4 regions of the Neorhizobium sp. IRS_2294 genome follow, and region 1 is predicted to be linked to each of the others. Evidence: predicted binding sites of a transcription regulator. Region 1 holds the regulator's gene; each other region holds the start of a gene.
What was found. The regulator LexA, encoded in region 1, represses DNA repair genes until DNA is damaged. The targets are predictions, from matches to a motif close to TGTTCNNNNTGTGTTCNG.
Positions count from the first base shown of each region.

Region 2: ACQY1K_RS11015 (putative DNA modification/repair radical SAM protein) is a predicted target of LexA. The motif match lies at 1,907-1,924, and genes of this name have one in related genera.
Region 3: ACQY1K_RS10260 (ATP-dependent helicase) is a predicted target of LexA. The motif match lies at 1,748-1,765, and genes of this name have one in related genera.
Region 4: def (peptide deformylase) is a predicted target of LexA. The motif match lies at 1,737-1,754, and genes of this name have one in related genera.

Region 1 is NZ_CP191439.1:1,642,278-1,646,455, reverse strand. It holds gene kdsA (3-deoxy-8-phosphooctulonate synthase) at 1-809, opposite strand, end outside; gene ACQY1K_RS07990 (VOC family protein) at 814-1,689, opposite strand; gene lexA (transcriptional repressor LexA) at 1,882-2,601, shown strand; gene ACQY1K_RS07980 (ComEC/Rec2 family competence protein) at 2,582-4,178, opposite strand, start outside.
Region 2 is NZ_CP191439.1:2,287,559-2,291,736, reverse strand. It holds gene ACQY1K_RS11030 (3-deoxy-manno-octulosonate cytidylyltransferase) at 1-24, opposite strand, end outside; gene ACQY1K_RS11025 (glycosyltransferase family 4 protein) at 95-1,147, opposite strand; gene greA (transcription elongation factor GreA) at 1,211-1,687, opposite strand; gene ACQY1K_RS11015 (putative DNA modification/repair radical SAM protein) at 1,930-3,162, shown strand; gene ACQY1K_RS11010 (UdgX family uracil-DNA binding protein) at 3,162-4,178, shown strand, end outside.
Region 3 is NZ_CP191439.1:2,112,147-2,116,324, forward strand. It holds gene ACQY1K_RS10250 (efflux RND transporter permease subunit) at 1-411, opposite strand, end outside; gene ACQY1K_RS10255 (efflux RND transporter periplasmic adaptor subunit) at 408-1,586, opposite strand; gene ACQY1K_RS10260 (ATP-dependent helicase) at 1,805-4,178, shown strand, end outside.
Region 4 is NZ_CP191439.1:329,356-333,533, forward strand. It holds gene truA (tRNA pseudouridine(38-40) synthase TruA) at 1-165, opposite strand, end outside; gene fmt (methionyl-tRNA formyltransferase) at 165-1,100, opposite strand; gene def (peptide deformylase) at 1,159-1,674, opposite strand; gene ACQY1K_RS01700 (DNA recombination protein RmuC) at 1,880-2,992, shown strand; gene ACQY1K_RS01705 (ribokinase) at 3,042-3,944, shown strand; gene ACQY1K_RS01710 (EF-hand domain-containing protein) at 4,039-4,178, opposite strand, start outside.

The DNA of each region.
Region 1 (4,178 bases):
TCCAGAAGCCGCGGCATGTCCTTCAAGTGAACCATGTTCGGACCGTCAGACGGCGCGTTGTCAGGGTCTTCGTGGGTTTCGATGAACACGCCGGCAACGCCGACTGCGACGGCAGCCCTTGCGAGCGTTTCGACAAACTCACGCTGACCACCGGATGAGCCGCCCTGGCCACCTGGCTGCTGCACGGAATGGGTCGCATCGAAGATGACAGGGCTTCCGAGCGACGCCATGATCGGCAGCGAGCGCATATCGGAGACAAGCGTATTATAACCGAACGAGGCGCCGCGCTCACACAGCATCACATTCGGATTGCCGCTTTCGAGGAACTTGGCCTGAACGTTCTTCATGTCCCAGGGCGCCAGGAACTGGCCCTTCTTCACGTTGATCGCGCAACCGGTCTTTGCGGCCGCGACGAGCAAGTCGGTCTGGCGCGACAGGAAGGCGGGGATCTGCAGGATATCGATCGTATCCGCCACAAGGCCGCACTGCTCTTCAGTGTGGATGTCGGTCAGAACCGGAAAGCCGTATTCCTTCTTGAGATCGGCAAAGATTGCCATCGCGTTGTCCAAGCCGATGCCGCGCTTGCCGGAGATCGACGTGCGGTTGGCCTTGTCGAAGGAGGATTTGTAGACGAGGCCGATGCCGAGCTTCTTGCAGAGTTCGACAAGCGTGCCGGCGATCATGAACGCATGATCGCGGCTTTCCATCTGACAGGGACCGGCAATCAGCGAGAGCTTTGCCGTGTTTGAGAAAACGACTTTCGAACTCCCCTCGCCCACGGACACTTCAGAATTGGCGGAGACTGTCATTTCACTATTCCTCGAAACCGAAAACCACACCTTGCCCCGGGGCTGCCGACACGATCACGCGGCCATCCCTGCGGATGAATGCGACGTCATTAGCAGCAAGGGTGATCTCTGTCACGGCGAGATCGGTGGTCTTGAAGATGATCCCGCGCGCAGCGAGGCGCGACGATGACAAGGGCTTCATCGAAGACCGGAACTCGTCGCTGAACGTGTCGTTGGATTGAATGCGGATGCTGGCATTGGCAGCTTCGATCCGCAGACCGTCTTTCCCTTGCTCGGGTTGCGTCTCGAACACGGTTTCGAAAAGCGGCAGAAACTCCAGCGGGTCATCTGCAGAAAAGACGATCTCTCGAAGGCCTGTAACGGCGTTTGCGTGCTCATCTAGACCACCGCGATCTGCCGGTAATGCGGCCATGCGCTGGCAGGAAAACAGCAAGATGTCATCGACCTCGGGGACTGCCGCGAACGCCAGACGGAATGAGACTTCGCTCTCCCCACCATCGGGCAACTGCATCGGGCGGGAGAATTGAAGCATCTCGCCCGCAGACATGTGCCCGTCCACAAAACGGCTATGATCGGCCGCTGCATCCTGCGTCCCGACGACCACCGCCGATAGACCTTCCCTTTTCCGCTGGCCGCGAAAGCGGATGTCGCGATCGGTGAACACGTTGCCTCGTTTTGCCGCAAGCGAGGCTTGCCGACGGTTCACAATGGCCAGCGGCTCGAGATACGAGCCATCCGCGAAGAATATGCAGGCATTAGCTGTGCCGAAAGGGTGAACACCTTCAGGTGCCACAGTAAAGCCGAGAGCGGTCAACCTCCCCCGCGCTGACGCCAGATCTGCAACGGGCAGAACCAAATGATCGACTGACTTGTTACCCACTTACACCCCCAAAGTCTTATTCCGCAGAACATTGGCTATCGCGGGAAGCTCGGCAAGTGCTGCGCACGAACTGAATACGTGATCGAACGCTGAAATGAGACTATTCTTGAGCAAAAATTTGGGGCTTGCGGAACACAGATAGAACATATAGCGTCCGTTCTGCATTTGTTTCCAATTCTGAGGGTCCCATCCATGCTGACACGCAAGCAACAGGAGTTACTTCTGTTCATCCACGAGCGGATGAAAGAATCAGGCGTGCCGCCGTCGTTTGACGAAATGAAGGACGCCCTCGACCTTGCATCGAAGTCCGGCATCCATAGGCTGATCACCGCGCTCGAGGAGCGTGGCTTTATTCGCCGCCTGCCGAACAGAGCACGCGCGCTCGAAGTGATCAAGCTGCCTGACGCCTATGTGGCGAACCTTCATCCGCGACGGGGTTTTTCTCCCAGTGTCATCGAGGGAAGCCTCGGCAAAACGCAACCGGTCGTCGCTCAGAAGCCGGCGCCGGTCATGGCGGACAATCCGTTCTCGACAAACATCCCGGTCATGGGTCGAATCGCTGCCGGCGTGCCGATCTCCGCGATCCAGAACAACACCCATGACATCGCCGTTCCGATCGAGATGCTGGGTTCCGGCGATCATTACGCGCTCGAAGTGAAGGGCGATTCGATGATCGATGCCGGCATCCTCGATGGCGATACCGTCATCATCAAGAATACCAGCACCGCAAGTCCAGGCGATATCATCGTTGCCCTGGTCGATGAGGAAGAAGCGACCCTGAAGCGGTTTCGCCGCAAGGGTGCCTCGATCGCACTGGAAGCGGCAAACCCGGCTTACGAGACCCGCATCTTCCCGCCCGACCGGGTGAAGGTCCAGGGCAAGCTTGTCGGCCTTATTCGCCGCTATCATTAAGAACGGTGTCATCCCGGAGATGCGCAGCAACAGCCTCCGGGATGCCAAAGTCGAGTTGTCGCGTTCGCCAGTCATAGAACCGGTGGACGGTCCACGGACGGCTTGAGGTCTGTGCGCTGTCTCGCATCGCCGCCGTAATCTTGATGTCTGGCGCTGTCGCGTTCGGAATAATGGTGATTTCCAGTGCGCCAGTCCGGCGCAACGTCCGCCTGCTGAGAAGCAAGGCGCCGGAGCGGCAAGTATCGAAGCGTGCGCCGGGCGAGACGATGATCCGACCGACATCGCAGGCAAGACCGGTGTATCGGTTGTCTTCGACGGTGACGATCCGGATGTCCTGAGCAGTCTGCGCCGCGCACAGGATTTTCGGCAGACAGGCGAATCGTCCGGGCTTCAATGCTTGAAGAAAACCCCTGACATATTCGATTTCCCGGCGCGTCAAATCCGGTCGCGAATGTGGTCCAGGTGGTCTGTCATCGCTTTTCGCAAGGCTGGCACCTCGCGCTGGTTCCGAAGAGGCAAGAACCGGCAAGGCGAGCGGTTGTTCTCCGGTCTCAAGCACCAGCGCTCGCCGCCATTGATCGTAGATAAATCCCGGCGGTCGGGTTCGATTGAGGGTGATCTTGTCATCCTGGATCACGCCGACCGATGCGCCGTCTTCGGATATGACGATATCAGGCCTCGGCGCCGAGCCTGAGCGGACCGCAAAGAGCAAAGCCACCGCCATGAACAGCGCGCCTGTCAGCCTCAGCGGCGTGCGCAGCAGCGTCAGAAGCAGAAAGCCTGCCGTCGCCAGAGGCAGGAAAAGCGGGTTCTGCCGGCCGATGGCAATATCGCCGCCCCATGCGGCGACGATCTCGGCAATGCGAATGACGATCCGCAGCCCCTCGCCCATGATGAACAGAAAGGGAGCATCCAGCCCGAACGGCATCAGCAGCATGGCCACGAGACCTGCCGGCATCACCACGAAGGAAATGATCGGCATGGCCGCGAGATTGGCCGCGAGGCCGTAGGTGGTCAGATGGTGGAAATGCTCGATCGAATAGATCGACGTCGATGTACTGCCGATCAGCGACGTCACCACGATCCCGGCAATGAAATGGAACGTCGCCGCGACACCCGTTATCCACCGGTTGCTACCTTTTGTCTCCTCCTTACCTTTCGCGAAATATCGCGTCCAGAGGGCGAACCCTGCCACCAGTGCCGCGGTTGCCGCAAACGACATCTGGAAACTCGGACCCAGAATCTCCGACGGCGAGATGGCGAGGATGATGATTGCCGAAAGGGCGACGTTGCGAAGGCTGATGGAGGGTCGATCGACGAGCACGGCGACCAGCATCACCGCCATCATGATATAGGCCCGCTCGGCGGAAACCCCGAACCCGGAAATCAGGTAATAGGCGGTCGCCATGACAAGCGCACCGAACGCGGCAAACTTCTTGATCGGATAGGCCTGCGCAAAGCCTGGAAACAGCGACAGGACGGAGCGAACGCCGACGAAGAAGATACCGGCTGCCAGCGCCATGTTGAGGCCTGAGATCGCGACGATATGGGCCAGTCCGGACAGACGAAGCGCCTCG
Region 2 (4,178 bases), 650 kb from region 1:
CATCCCGGCAGAAAGTTCCGTCATTCGAAGCGTCCTCCATGCAGATGCGGGCAGAGCCGGACCGGTCGCGTGGCACCAAATGCCTCTGAAGTTTTCATGGTCCGGTCTCTAAAAGCGTTTCGTAGATTTCCGCCAGACTGTTGGCTTCCTTTTCGATGGCGAAGGCGACGCGCACATGCTCGCGACCGCTCCAGCCCTGCTGGCGGGCCAGTGCAGGGTTTTCGAAATAGGTGCGCAGCGCATCGCGAAGCGCCGTGTAATCGCCGGCCGGAACAACCGATCCGGTCTCACCTTCGACGATCATTTCGGAATAGGCGCCGGCATCACTTGCAACGACTGCGGTTCCCGATGCCATCGCCTCGAGCGGCGTCAGTCCGAAGCCTTCATTGCGGGACGGTGCCACATACAGAGACAGGCGACGGTACCAAGGCTTGATGTCGTCCACTTCGCCCATGAACAGGATGCGATCTGTCAGACCGCTCATGGCGACATCGGCTTTCAACGCATCGCCGAAAACCGTGTTGTCCGGCGTGACACGCCCGCAGACGACGCCCGTCCATTCGGGATAGGACGGCAACAGTTCGATCAGGGCGCGCACGAAAAGGTCTGTGCCCTTCTGATGCCGAACGCGCCCGAAGCATCCGATCAGATGCTTGCCGAAACCATCTGCCGGGGAGGAAGGGTCGGATGGGCCGGAGGGACGGAAGAGATCGAGATCGACGCCGTGGTGCACCACCTTATAGGGCACTTTCAGGTATGAACCCGATCGTGCAGACGTCGCGACGACCGCATCCATCTTGCTGATCAGAAAACCCGTCCAGGCGGAATGGGTTCGCTGCGCGGCGGAGGTAAACAAGAGCTTCAGCGGCATCCGCAGCACATCGCGCATGAAGAGGCCGGGCAGCATCTCGATATTGCGGCGGGCATGCCAGACACGGGCGCGCCGCCCTAATGGCGGTGACCACAGCGCGGCAAGGTCGGCATAGCGGATGTGGGGAAGGTGGGAGGGCAGGCCAGGTCCCAAGACCGCGATCTTCTGACCCTTTGCCCTTTGCACCGGAATCAGCTGGACGATCGTGGACGTCACGCCGGAGAGCCGCTTCTTGAAGTTCGGCGCGATCACTTCGATATCGGATATATCGACCACGGAGCCGGGAGCGATACCGCTGCCCATCTCCGTGGCGACTTCGCCAGACGTTTCCACGAGCGATCAGCCCCAGGAGATGGCGAGGATCTCGTAGGCCTTGGAGCCGCCGGGGGCGACGACTTCGATACTGTCACCCTTCTCCTTGCCGATCATGGCACGGGCGATGGGCGAGGAGATCGAGATGCGGCCAGCCTTCACGTCGGCTTCCTGATCGCCGACGATCTGATAGGTCTTTTCCTCCTCGGTATCCTCATCGATTAGCTTGACGGTTGCGCCGAACTTGATCGTGGAACCGGACATCTTGGAGAGGTCGATCACTTCGGCGCGGGCCGTGAAATCTTCCAGCTCGCCGATGCGGCCTTCATTGTGGCTCTGGGCTTCCTTGGCCGCGTGATATTCCGCATTTTCCGAAAGGTCACCATGGGCGCGCGCTTCCGCAATCGCTTCGATGATGCGGGGACGCTCCTCCTGCTGGCGCCAGCGCAGTTCTTCCTGCAACTGGGTAAACCCCTTCGGCGTCATCGGTACCTTTTCAACCATTTTCTTGTCCTTAAGGCGCATGTCCGCGGATGCCGCGGACACAAAAAGAAACAGGTTCCGGAGCGGTAACTTCGGAACCATCTGCAGCATCTGAATTTAGGGCATCATAACAGAATTTCGACTGCTCCCGCTAGGAAAATCGAAATGGTGTCAGATGCGCCAGCTGGAGTTGAATGAATCAAACGTCCCTCGATTTGTCAACGGGTTGACGCAGTCATAAAGAACATATAGAGAACGCACTAATGAAGAAGTCGCTGAAAGAACGGTTGGCGATCCTGTCGGACGCTGCCAAGTACGACGCCTCCTGCGCCTCCAGCGGGACATCGAAGAGAGATTCGTCGGTATCCGGCGGATTGGGTTCGACCGAGGGGTCCGGCATCTGCCATGCCTATGCCCCGGATGGTCGCTGCATCTCCCTTCTGAAAATCCTTATGACGAATTTCTGCATCTACGATTGCGCCTATTGCATCAATCGTTCCTCCAGCAATGTCGAGCGCGCCCGGTTCACGCCCGAAGAGGTTATCTGGCTGACGCTGGAATTCTATCGGCGCAATTATATCGAGGGTCTGTTCCTGTCGTCGGGCATTATCCGCTCGTCCGATCACACGATGGGCGACATGGTACGGATCGCGCGGGAATTGCGGACCGTTCATAATTTTCGCGGCTACATCCATCTGAAGACGATCCCGGAAGCGTCGCAGCAGCTGATCGAGGAGGCGGGGCTTTATGCCGACCGTCTGTCGATCAACATCGAACTGCCGACCGATGCCGGGATCAGCCAGTTTGCGCCGGAAAAGCGGCCTGCCAATATTCGTCGCTCGATGGGCGATCTGCGGCTGAAGATCGAGGAGATGCGCGACCCGACGCTGCAGACCAAGCGTCGCAAGCGGTTTGCGCCTGCCGGCCAGAGCACGCAGATGATCGTCGGGGCAGACGGCGCCAACGACGCGACCATTCTTGGGACGAGCGCCAGACTGTATGGCAGCTACAGCCTGAAACGCGTCTATTACTCCGCCTTCAGCCCGATCCCGGACTCGTCGAAGACACTGCCGCTGATCAAGCCGCCGTTGATGCGCGAGCATCGGCTCTATCAGGCTGACTGGCTTTACCGGTTCTACGGGTTCGAGATCGGCGAGATTACGGCGTCCACGGAAAACGGCATGCTGGATCTAGACCTTGATCCGAAGCTTGCCTGGGCGCTCGGCAACCGCGACAAGTTTCCGGTCGATGTGAACAGGGCGGACAAGGAGACGCTGCTGCGGGTGCCGGGTTTCGGGACCAAGACCGTCGGAGCGATCCTGTCGTCGCGCAGGTTTCGCAAGCTGCGACTGGAGGATTTAAAGCGGCTGAGCGTGTCTCTGAAGAAGGTACAGCCCTTTATCACCTGCGAAGGGTGGACACCGCGCAAGCTTGCCGACCGGGCCGATCTGCGATCCATGTTCCAGCCAAAGCCGGAGCAGCTGTCGCTTCTATGATGTACCGAGTCCTGTTGCGGGGGAGAGGCGATCTGACCGAGTGGCGCGATGCTGCGCGTGCCTATCTCGCGGCCGGCATCGCACCTGATCGCGTCGAGTGGCGCACGATGGACGACACGGACGGATTGTTCGGGCTGGACGGCAACCAGTTGCCTGCGCCTGTCGACAAGCCGGTGACGCAGGGTGTTCCTCCAGCCTTTCTGAAGCTTGCCGCCTCGGTCATCTGCCATTCCGATCCGACGCGGTTCTCGCTTCTCTACCGGATGCTGTTTCGCATGGCGCACGGGCGCAATTTTTTGGGTATGGCGACCGATCCGGATGTGGTTGCGGCAAACCGGATGTCTAAGTCGATCGGCCGCGACTATCACAAGATGACCGCCTTCGTCCGTTTCAAGGAAATCCCACTGCCGGAGGGTGTTGCCGGACGCCGGCGCTTTGTGTCCTGGTTCGAGCCTGATCATTTTATCATCGACCGTGTGGCCCCGTTTTTTCAGCGTCGTTTCAACGACATGGACTGGCTGATCGTGACGCCCAAGGGTTCGGCGTCCTGGGATGGCGAGACCCTGCGGACCAGCGATGAGCCCGCCGAAAAGCCCGACCTTCGCGACGACACGGACGATCTGTGGCGGACTTACTATGCCAATATCTTCAACCCCGCGCGGCTGAAGGTGAAGATGATGATGTCGGAAATGCCGAAGAAGTACTGGAAGAACCTGCCCGAGGCCGAGCTTATTCCGGGCATGATCGCCAGCGCCGAGGCAAATGTGATCGAGATGGGACGCAAGGCGGCGAGCGAACCCCTGGCGTTCCACCATCGCATCCAGGAAGCCGCAGCACGGGTGCCCACGCCAGAAGGGCCGACCGCCGGTACAATCGAGGCCTTGCGGGAGGAAGCACGTCGCTGCACCCGCTGCGACCTCCATTGCATGGCGACCCAGACGGTTTTCGGCGAGGGGCCTGTCAATGCCAAGGTGATGATCGTCGGCGAGCAGCCGAGCGATCAGGAGGATCTGGCC
Region 3 (4,178 bases), 470 kb from region 1:
ACCAAGCGCATCACGCACGTCGTTGGCGGCCACCGCAAGATCGGCGGTGTCGTTGAATTCCAGCGTGACACGGCTCTGGCCGAACTGCGATTCCGATGAAACGGCCTTGAGGCCGGCGACCCGGGCAACCGCGCCCTCGATGATATCGGTCACTTCCTGGTCCATGGTCTGGGCAGAAGCGCCGTCATAGGTGGTGCGGATGGTGATGACCGGCTGGTCCACATCCGGCAACTCGCGCACCTCGACGCCGGCAAGAGCGGCAAGGCCTGCGACGACGAGGAGCGTGTTGAGAACCGCGGCAAGGACCGGCCGCCGCACAAAGAGCGCGGTGAAACTGTTTTTCCCGGACGCATGGCCCGATGGGTGAGACGATGAATTGTGGTTGGAGTTTCCGCGATCGCTGCTGCTCATCGGCTGGCAACCTCCGGCGGTTTTTCACCGGCAATACGAACGGCACCGTTTTCCCGCACCCGCTGGAGCCCTTCCGTCGCCACGACATCACCAACCTTCAGATTGGCCGAGACGAGGATCGAATCGGGATTGCGCTGGATCACCCTCACCCGCTCCTTGACCGATTTGTGATCGACGATATGCCAGACGAACGAGCCTTTCGCATCCCACTGGACTGCAAGCGGATCGACGCTTGGAAAGGTCTCGCCCGGAAACCGCATCGTCACGCCGAAAGACATGCCGGCGCGGAGTTCGTCATCAACATTGGGAATTCTGGCACGAATGCGGATCGTACGGCTTGCCGGATCGACCCTGTTGTCGACGGCCTCGACCGCACCCTCGAAGGTGCGGCCTGGACGCGAGACGGAGGCGGCCTCGACCGGCATGCCAGGCTTGACCTGAACCGCGAAACGCTCCGGCGCCCAGAAATCCACCAGCAGCTCGGTACGGTTGTCGATCGTCACGATATTGCTCGCGGTCGTGACGTTGTCACCGATATTGACCGCGACGATGCCGACGATCCCATCGATTGGCGCAACGACCGAGCGACGCTTCAGCGCCAGTTCGGCGTTGGTGACCGTCAGCTGCGCCGTTTCGGAGGCGATCTGCGCGTCGAGCACGTCGAGACGGGAGAAGCTCTTGAGGTTCCGGTAAGTATCAGATTTCTCACGCGCACTGCGCAACACCACCTGCGCCTGATCGCGCAGGATGATTTGCTCGTCGTCATCGAGCTGCGCAAGAATCTGGCCCTTTTTGACCATGTCGCCGGATTTGACGAGGATCTCGTTTACGGTGCCCGTCGCCTGCGGCATCACGATAACCGACTGGATCGCCTCGCCGTCACCGATCGCCGACAGTCTGTCATTGACCACACCGGTTCCGACGGGTCTGGTTGCAACCAACACCACCTGGCTCTCACCGCCGCCCCGCTGCCCGCCGCGCGATGACGAAGCCGGTGCGCCCGCAACCGTTGCGGCCGCCGGCTCGGCGACATCAGGATTGATGGAAATCACCACTCCTGCGGGAACGCCCATCGAAATCAGTGACCGCCCGGCATCTGCCGACAGGTAGACCCAGAGACAGAGCCCTCCGAGCAGTACCGCAACCGACATCAGAAGCTGGTTCCAGATCCGCATTCATTCCTCGCAAGTCTATCGATAAGTGGTGCAAGTATCCCCGTTTCGCGCCCAACTGGCAAGGTCGAGGAACCTACCTTACTGTTTTGTAACATCACGCGATTTCACGGATGTGTCAGAGCTTCAACGACACGGATCCGGAAGATTCCTAGGGGAAACATAGGAATGAAAAGAGAACATCGGCTGGTCTTTCGAGCCCGAATCACTACATTGGCCGGATGAGTAACAGTTACGACGACATCCCTTTCTTCGATGAGGAGCCGGAGCCCGCCCCCCGCAAGGCGCGAGGCGAAGACCAATCGGACCAGCGCCCGGTGCCGGCATCGGCTGGCAACCAAGGTTCTGCTCCTGTTCCTGCTGGTGGTTCCGGTGGTTTGGGGATCGCGGCGCGGGCCATGGCGGCGCGCGGTGGCAACCGGCCCTCACCCGACTATATGACGGGCCTTAACCCGGAACAGCGCGAAGCGGTCGAGACCTTGGATGGTCCCGTTCTGGTTCTCGCGGGCGCCGGAACCGGCAAGACCCGCGTGCTGACCACCCGCATCGCCCACCTGCTGGAGACCGGCCGCGCCTATCCGAGCCAGATTCTCGCCGTGACCTTTACCAACAAGGCTGCGCGCGAGATGAAGGAGCGCATCGGCGTTCTCGTCGGCGGCGCCGTCGAAGGCATGCCGTGGCTCGGCACGTTTCACTCGATCGGCGTCAAACTGCTGCGGCGCCATTCGGAGCTGGTCGGCCTGCGATCCGATTTCACCATCTTAGACACCGACGACGTCGTGCGCCTGATCAAGCAGCTCATCCAGGCGGAAGGTCTGGATGACAAGCGCTGGCCGGCCAAGCAGTTCGCCGGCATGATCGATGGCTGGAAGAACAAGGGCCTGTTGCCGCCCGACATTCCGGAAGGCGACGCCCGAGCTTTTGCCAACGGCAAGGGCCGCGAACTCTATGCCGCCTATCAGGCCCGCCTGCGCACGCTCAACGCCTGCGATTTCGGCGACCTTTTGCTGCACCCGATCGCCCTGTTCCGCAAGGCACCGGATCTGCTCAAGGAGTATCACCAGCGGTTCCGCTATATCCTCGTCGACGAGTATCAGGACACCAATACGGCCCAGTATATGTGGCTGCGTCTGCTCGCTCAGCGTCCGAAGGATGTGCCGCAGAACGTCTGCTGCGTCGGCGACGACGACCAGTCGATCTATGGCTGGCGCGGCGCGGAAGTGGAAAACATCCTTCGCTTCGACAAGGATTTTCCGGGCGCCAAGGTCATCAAGCTTGAGCGCAACTACCGCTCGACAGAGCACATCCTCGGCGCTGCCGGCCATCTGATCGCCCATAACGAAGGACGCCTCGGCAAGACGCTGTTCACCGACCGGGTCGATCCCGAAGATGAAAAGGTCATCGTCCACGCTGCCTGGGATAGCGAAGAAGAAGCCCGTGCCGTCGGTGAGGAGATCGAGCGGCTGCAGCGCGGCGATGGTCGCAGCGATGCCAAGAAACACGCGCTGAACGACATGGCGATCCTGGTGCGCGCCTCGTTTCAGATGCGCGAGTTCGAAGACCGGTTCGTGACGCTCGGCCTCAACTACCGCGTCATCGGCGGCCCGCGCTTTTACGAGCGCCTCGAGATCCGCGATGCGATGGCCTATTTCCGCATGGTCTGCCAGCCGGCCGACGACCTTGCCTTCGAGCGTATCGTCAACACGCCGAAGCGCGGCCTCGGCGACACGACCATACGCTACCTGCATGACAGCGCCCGCGCCCGCGATGTGCCCATGCTGCAGGCCGCAAGCGAAATGATCGAGACCGACGAGCTGAAGCCGAAGGCCCGCAAGGCCCTGTTCGATGTCGTGCAGAATTTCCGCAACTGGCAGGCACGTCTCGAAACCGTGCCGCATACGGAACTGGCCGAGCAGATCCTCGAAGAGTCGGGCTATACCGACATGTGGAAGAACGACAAGACCGCCGAAGCGCCGGGGCGGCTGGAAAACCTGAAGGAACTGATCCGCTCGATGGAGCAGTTCGAGAGCATGCGCGGCTTCCTCGAACACGTCTCGCTCGTCATGGATGCCGAGACCAACGAGAACCTCGATGCCGTCTCGATCATGACGCTCCACTCGGCCAAGGGTCTGGAATTCGAGACCGTATTCCTGCCCGGCTGGGAAGAAGGCCTTTTCCCGCACCAGCGCGCCCTGGACGAAGGCGGCCGCTCGGGGCTGGAGGAGGAACGCCGCCTCGCCTATGTCGGCATCACCCGCGCAAAGCGACGCTGCCACATCTGGTTCGTCTCGAACCGACGCATTCACGGCCTGTGGCAATCAACCATGCCCTCGCGGTTTCTCGATGAACTGCCGCCGAGCCATGTTGATGTGGCGTCCTCGGAGTCCTCGAGCTTCGGCGGCTATGGCGGCCGCGGCGGCTACGGCCAGTCGCGCTTCGACAAGGCGGATGCTTTCGCCGGCAACTCCTATGCGACGCCCGGCTGGAAACGCGCCCAGGCCAACAAGACAGATGCCACCCGCGACAACTGGGGCAGCCGCTCAGGCCACGCCGTGGAACGCATCGGCTACGGCGAAAGCGGCCCCCGCGGCCGCA
Region 4 (4,178 bases), 1.3 Mb from region 1:
TACGCCTGAATCGGTGCGCCCTGCGCCACGGACCGATACGGTCTCGCCGGTCAGCTTCAGGATCGCTTTCTGCAGCGCGGCCTGCACCGAATGACCGTTGTCCTGCATCTGCCAGCCCACATAGGACGTGCCGTCATATTCGACGATCATCTTGTAACGCGGCATCAGGCCACCCGCATTCCGGCCGTGATCGCCGTGCCACGCAGGAAATCGGCCGCATCCAGCGCCTTGCCGCCGGCCTTCTGCAGCCGCGTCAGGCAAACGGTGCCATCACCGCAGGCGATCGTCAGGTGGTCGTCCAGCACCGTGCCGGCGTCTCCCTGCCCGGAGCCCATTGCGGACGAGAGAACCTTGATCCGTTCCGGCTTTCCGTTGATCTCGGCCTCGAACCAGGCGCCCGGAAACGGAGAGAGCCCGCGGATATGGTTGTGAACGTCGCGCGCCGGTCTCGAGAAATCGATGCGAGTTTCGACCTTGTCGATCTTCGACGCGTAGAGCACGCCGTCAGCAGACTGCGGTGTCAGCGGCAGGTCGCCGGCTTCGAGCTTCTCCATCGCCTCGACCATGGCGCGGGCGCCCGTCAGCATCAGCCGGTCATGCAACTCGCCTGCGGTCATGGCCTCGCCGATCTCGACTTCCCGGGTAAGCGCGACCGGGCCGGTATCGAGGCCCTTTTCCATCTGCATCACCATCATGCCGGTCTTTGCATCGCCAGCCATGATGGCGCGCTGGATCGGGGCAGCACCCCGCCAGCGCGGCAGCAGCGAAGCATGGCCGTTGTAGCAGCCGAGCCGCGTGCCTGTGAGGATCGCCTCAGGCAGAAGCAGGCCATAGGCGACGACGACGGCGACATCTGCCTTGAAGGACCTGAAGGTCTCGCGGTCTTCCTCACTTTTGAAATTGAGCGGCGTCAGGACCGGAATGCCGAGAAGTTCCGCCGCGTGATGCACCGGCGACTTGACGAGATCGAGCCCGCGGCGCCCGCCGGGACGCGGCGGCTGGCTATAGACCGCGACGATCTCGTGGCCTGCCTGCTTCAGGTTCTGCAGTGTAGGCACGGAAAATTCCGGCGTGCCCATGAAGATGATGCGAAGAGACATGGACCTTTCGCGCCCGCACGGAACGCGCCTTCATACCGAGATTGCCTGCAAGCGATCGCTAGACCGCCTTCGCCTTGGCAGCCTTGGTGAACCTCTTGACCACCATTTCGCGCTTCAGCCGCGATATATGGTCGATGAACAGCACGCCGTCCAGATGGTCGATCTCGTGCTGAAGGCAGGTGGCGAGCAGGCCATCGGCCTCGATCACGTGTTCCTTGCCGTCGCGACCGAGATGCTTGACCGTCACGGAAGCGGGGCGCTCCACCTCGGCATAGTATTCCGGGATGGAAAGGCAGCCTTCCTCATACACCGATCGCTCGTCCGAAGAGCGGATAATCTCCGGATTGATCACGACGATCGGGTTCTTCTCGTCCTCCTCGCGGGACACGTCGACCACGAGAATGCGGCGGGCAACGCCGATCTGGATCCCGGCAAGGCCGATGCCCGGAGCGTCGTACATGGTTTCCAGCATGTCGTCCGCGAGCTTCAAAAGTGCGTCGTCCACCCGTTCGAAAGGCTTGGACACCTGACGCAGGAGCGGATCTGGGAGAATGATAAGCGGCTTGATCGTCATGGCGATCCCATAACCTATCTTTTTCGCCGATGGAACAGCCCCGGATCGCCGTTTTCGATCAATGTTCCCGTTTTGATCTTTCCAATCCGCGGTTTTCTGCTAGCTTGCCGCCATGAATGACCTGTTCACCGAGATTTCCCGTTTTCTGGAGAGCCAGCACCCACTGGTGCTGATGGCTGCTTCGTGCATCTTCGGCATGCTTCTCATGTTGTTTCTCATGCGCCTTTCCGGAGGGAATAGCCGTCAAGCGGAAGACGCAGAGGCCCGTATGGGCGAACTGATGCGGATGCAGGGGGAAATGCAGGGCAGGCTTTCGGCGATGGGCGAAACGCTCGCGGCACGTCAGGTCGAACTCAGCCAGGTCGTCGGCCAGCGGCTTGATGGCATGACCCACCGGATCGGCGCAACCATCACCGAGCAGACCAGATCCACCCATGACAACCTGCGCCAGTTGCAGGAGCGCCTGGCCGTCATCGATGCTGCGCAGAACAACATTCAGAGCCTTGCCAAGGATGTCGTCGGATTGCAGGCGATCCTTTCCAACAAGCAGACGCGCGGCGCCTTCGGTCAGGGCCGGATGGAGGCGATTGTTGCCGACGGCCTGCCGATGGGTGCCTTCGAATTCCAGAAGACCCTGTCGAACGGGTCGAGACCAGACTGCGTGATCCGCATGCCGAACGGTTTGCCACCGCTGGTCATCGACGCGAAATTTCCGCTGGAGGCCTGGAATGCGTTTCGCGAAGCGGCTGCTCCCGAAGCACGCCGTGCCGCATCCCAGCAATTCCGTCGCGACATGGAAGTCCATATCCGCGATGTCTCGGAGAAATACCTGATCGCCGGAGAAACGCAGGACACCGCCTTTCTCTTCGTGCCGTCCGAATCGATTTTTGCCGAGATCCACGAGCATTTCGAGGGCGTGATCCAGAAGGCGCAGCGCGCGAGGATCGTCATCGTCTCGCCGTCGCTGCTGATGCTGTCAATCCAGGTCATCCAGGCCGTGCTGAAAGACCAGCGCATGCGCGAACAGGCGCATCTGATCCAGGGCGAGGTGGCCTTGCTGATGGAGGATCTCGGTCGCCTCGACGAGCGGACCCGCAAGCTGCAATCGCATTTCTTCGCAGCCCAGAAGGATGTCGAGCAGATCGTGACGTCGACCGAAAAGCTCGGCCGGCGCGGTGCAAGGATCGAAGCGCTCGAACTGGAAGCACCGGTGGCCGCCCCGATACCCCACGCTGGACCAACCCCCGCAGTTCCGGCATCCGGCGCAGTCGAAAGCCGCACCGGTTCGCTGCGCTTGAGGGTAGTTGACGAGGACTGATCCTCTCGGGCAGTGTCAGCCCGCATTTCACAAAACAGGCAGGCACAGCATGATTACCGTCTTCGGCTCCATCAACATGGATCTTATCGCAACGACGGAGCGGTTGCCGGGGCCGGGCGAAACGGTTGTGGGTTCGACCTTTGCGACAGCCTCCGGCGGCAAGGGTGCCAACCAGGCACTGGCCGCCCGCCGCGCAGGCAGCGACGTGCGCATGGTCGGCGCTGTCGGAAACGACGGTTTTGCAGACCCGGCGCTGGCTTTGCTCCAGGCATCCGGAACTGACCTGTCAGCGGTCACGCGGACAAACATTTCAACCGGCACAGCACTGATACTGGTTGGCGATGACAGCGGCGAGAACATGATCGCCGTCGTGCCCGGTGCCAATGGCACGATCGGCGAGGCGCAGGCGCAGGGCGCGGTGGAGGCCATGTCTCCATCCGACACGTTGATGCTGCAGCTCGAGATCCCGCCGGCAGCCGTCGAGGCGGCACTGCGCGCAGCAAAGGCGAAGGGCATCCGGACGATGATCAACACTGCGCCGCTGACGGCAGATGCGGTTCGACTATCCGGCCTCGCCGATATCGTCGTCGCCAACGAGACCGAATTCGAGTTGCTCGCAGGTTGCACGATCATCGACGCCCAAGCGCGCGAAGAAGTTTTGCGCCGCCTTCACAGTGAGACCGGCCAGACGTTCGTGGTCACGCTCGGTGGCGAAGGGGTCGTTGCCATGCTTGATGGTGAAATCCTGTCGGCCAAGGGCCTGAAGATAGAGCCCGTCGACACGGTGGGTGCCGGCGATACGTTCTGCGGCTATCTGGCTGCAAGTCTCGATCAGGGGATAGGCTTTGCAGATGCCCTGCGGCGCGCAGCCGTTGCGGGCTCGCTCGCATGCCTTCAGAGAGGCGCTCAGCCGTCTATCCCTGAGGTATCGGCCGTTGAGGCGCGGCTCTGACACGTTTCTGACAGTTAAAACGACTGGACCCGCCTCCCGGAAGGGAAGGCGGGTCCATCAGACGACTACCGGTCTAGTTCAGGGGGGCGTAGAACTAGAGGGGGCGGTCCGGCAGGTCGTCGATCGTGATCTGTCCGTCCTTGTTCGTGTCCATGCGGGCGAACAGCTTTTCGGTGGCAGCAGCGGCTTCTTCCTTGCTGATCTTGCGATCGCGGTTCTCGTCGATCATGCGGA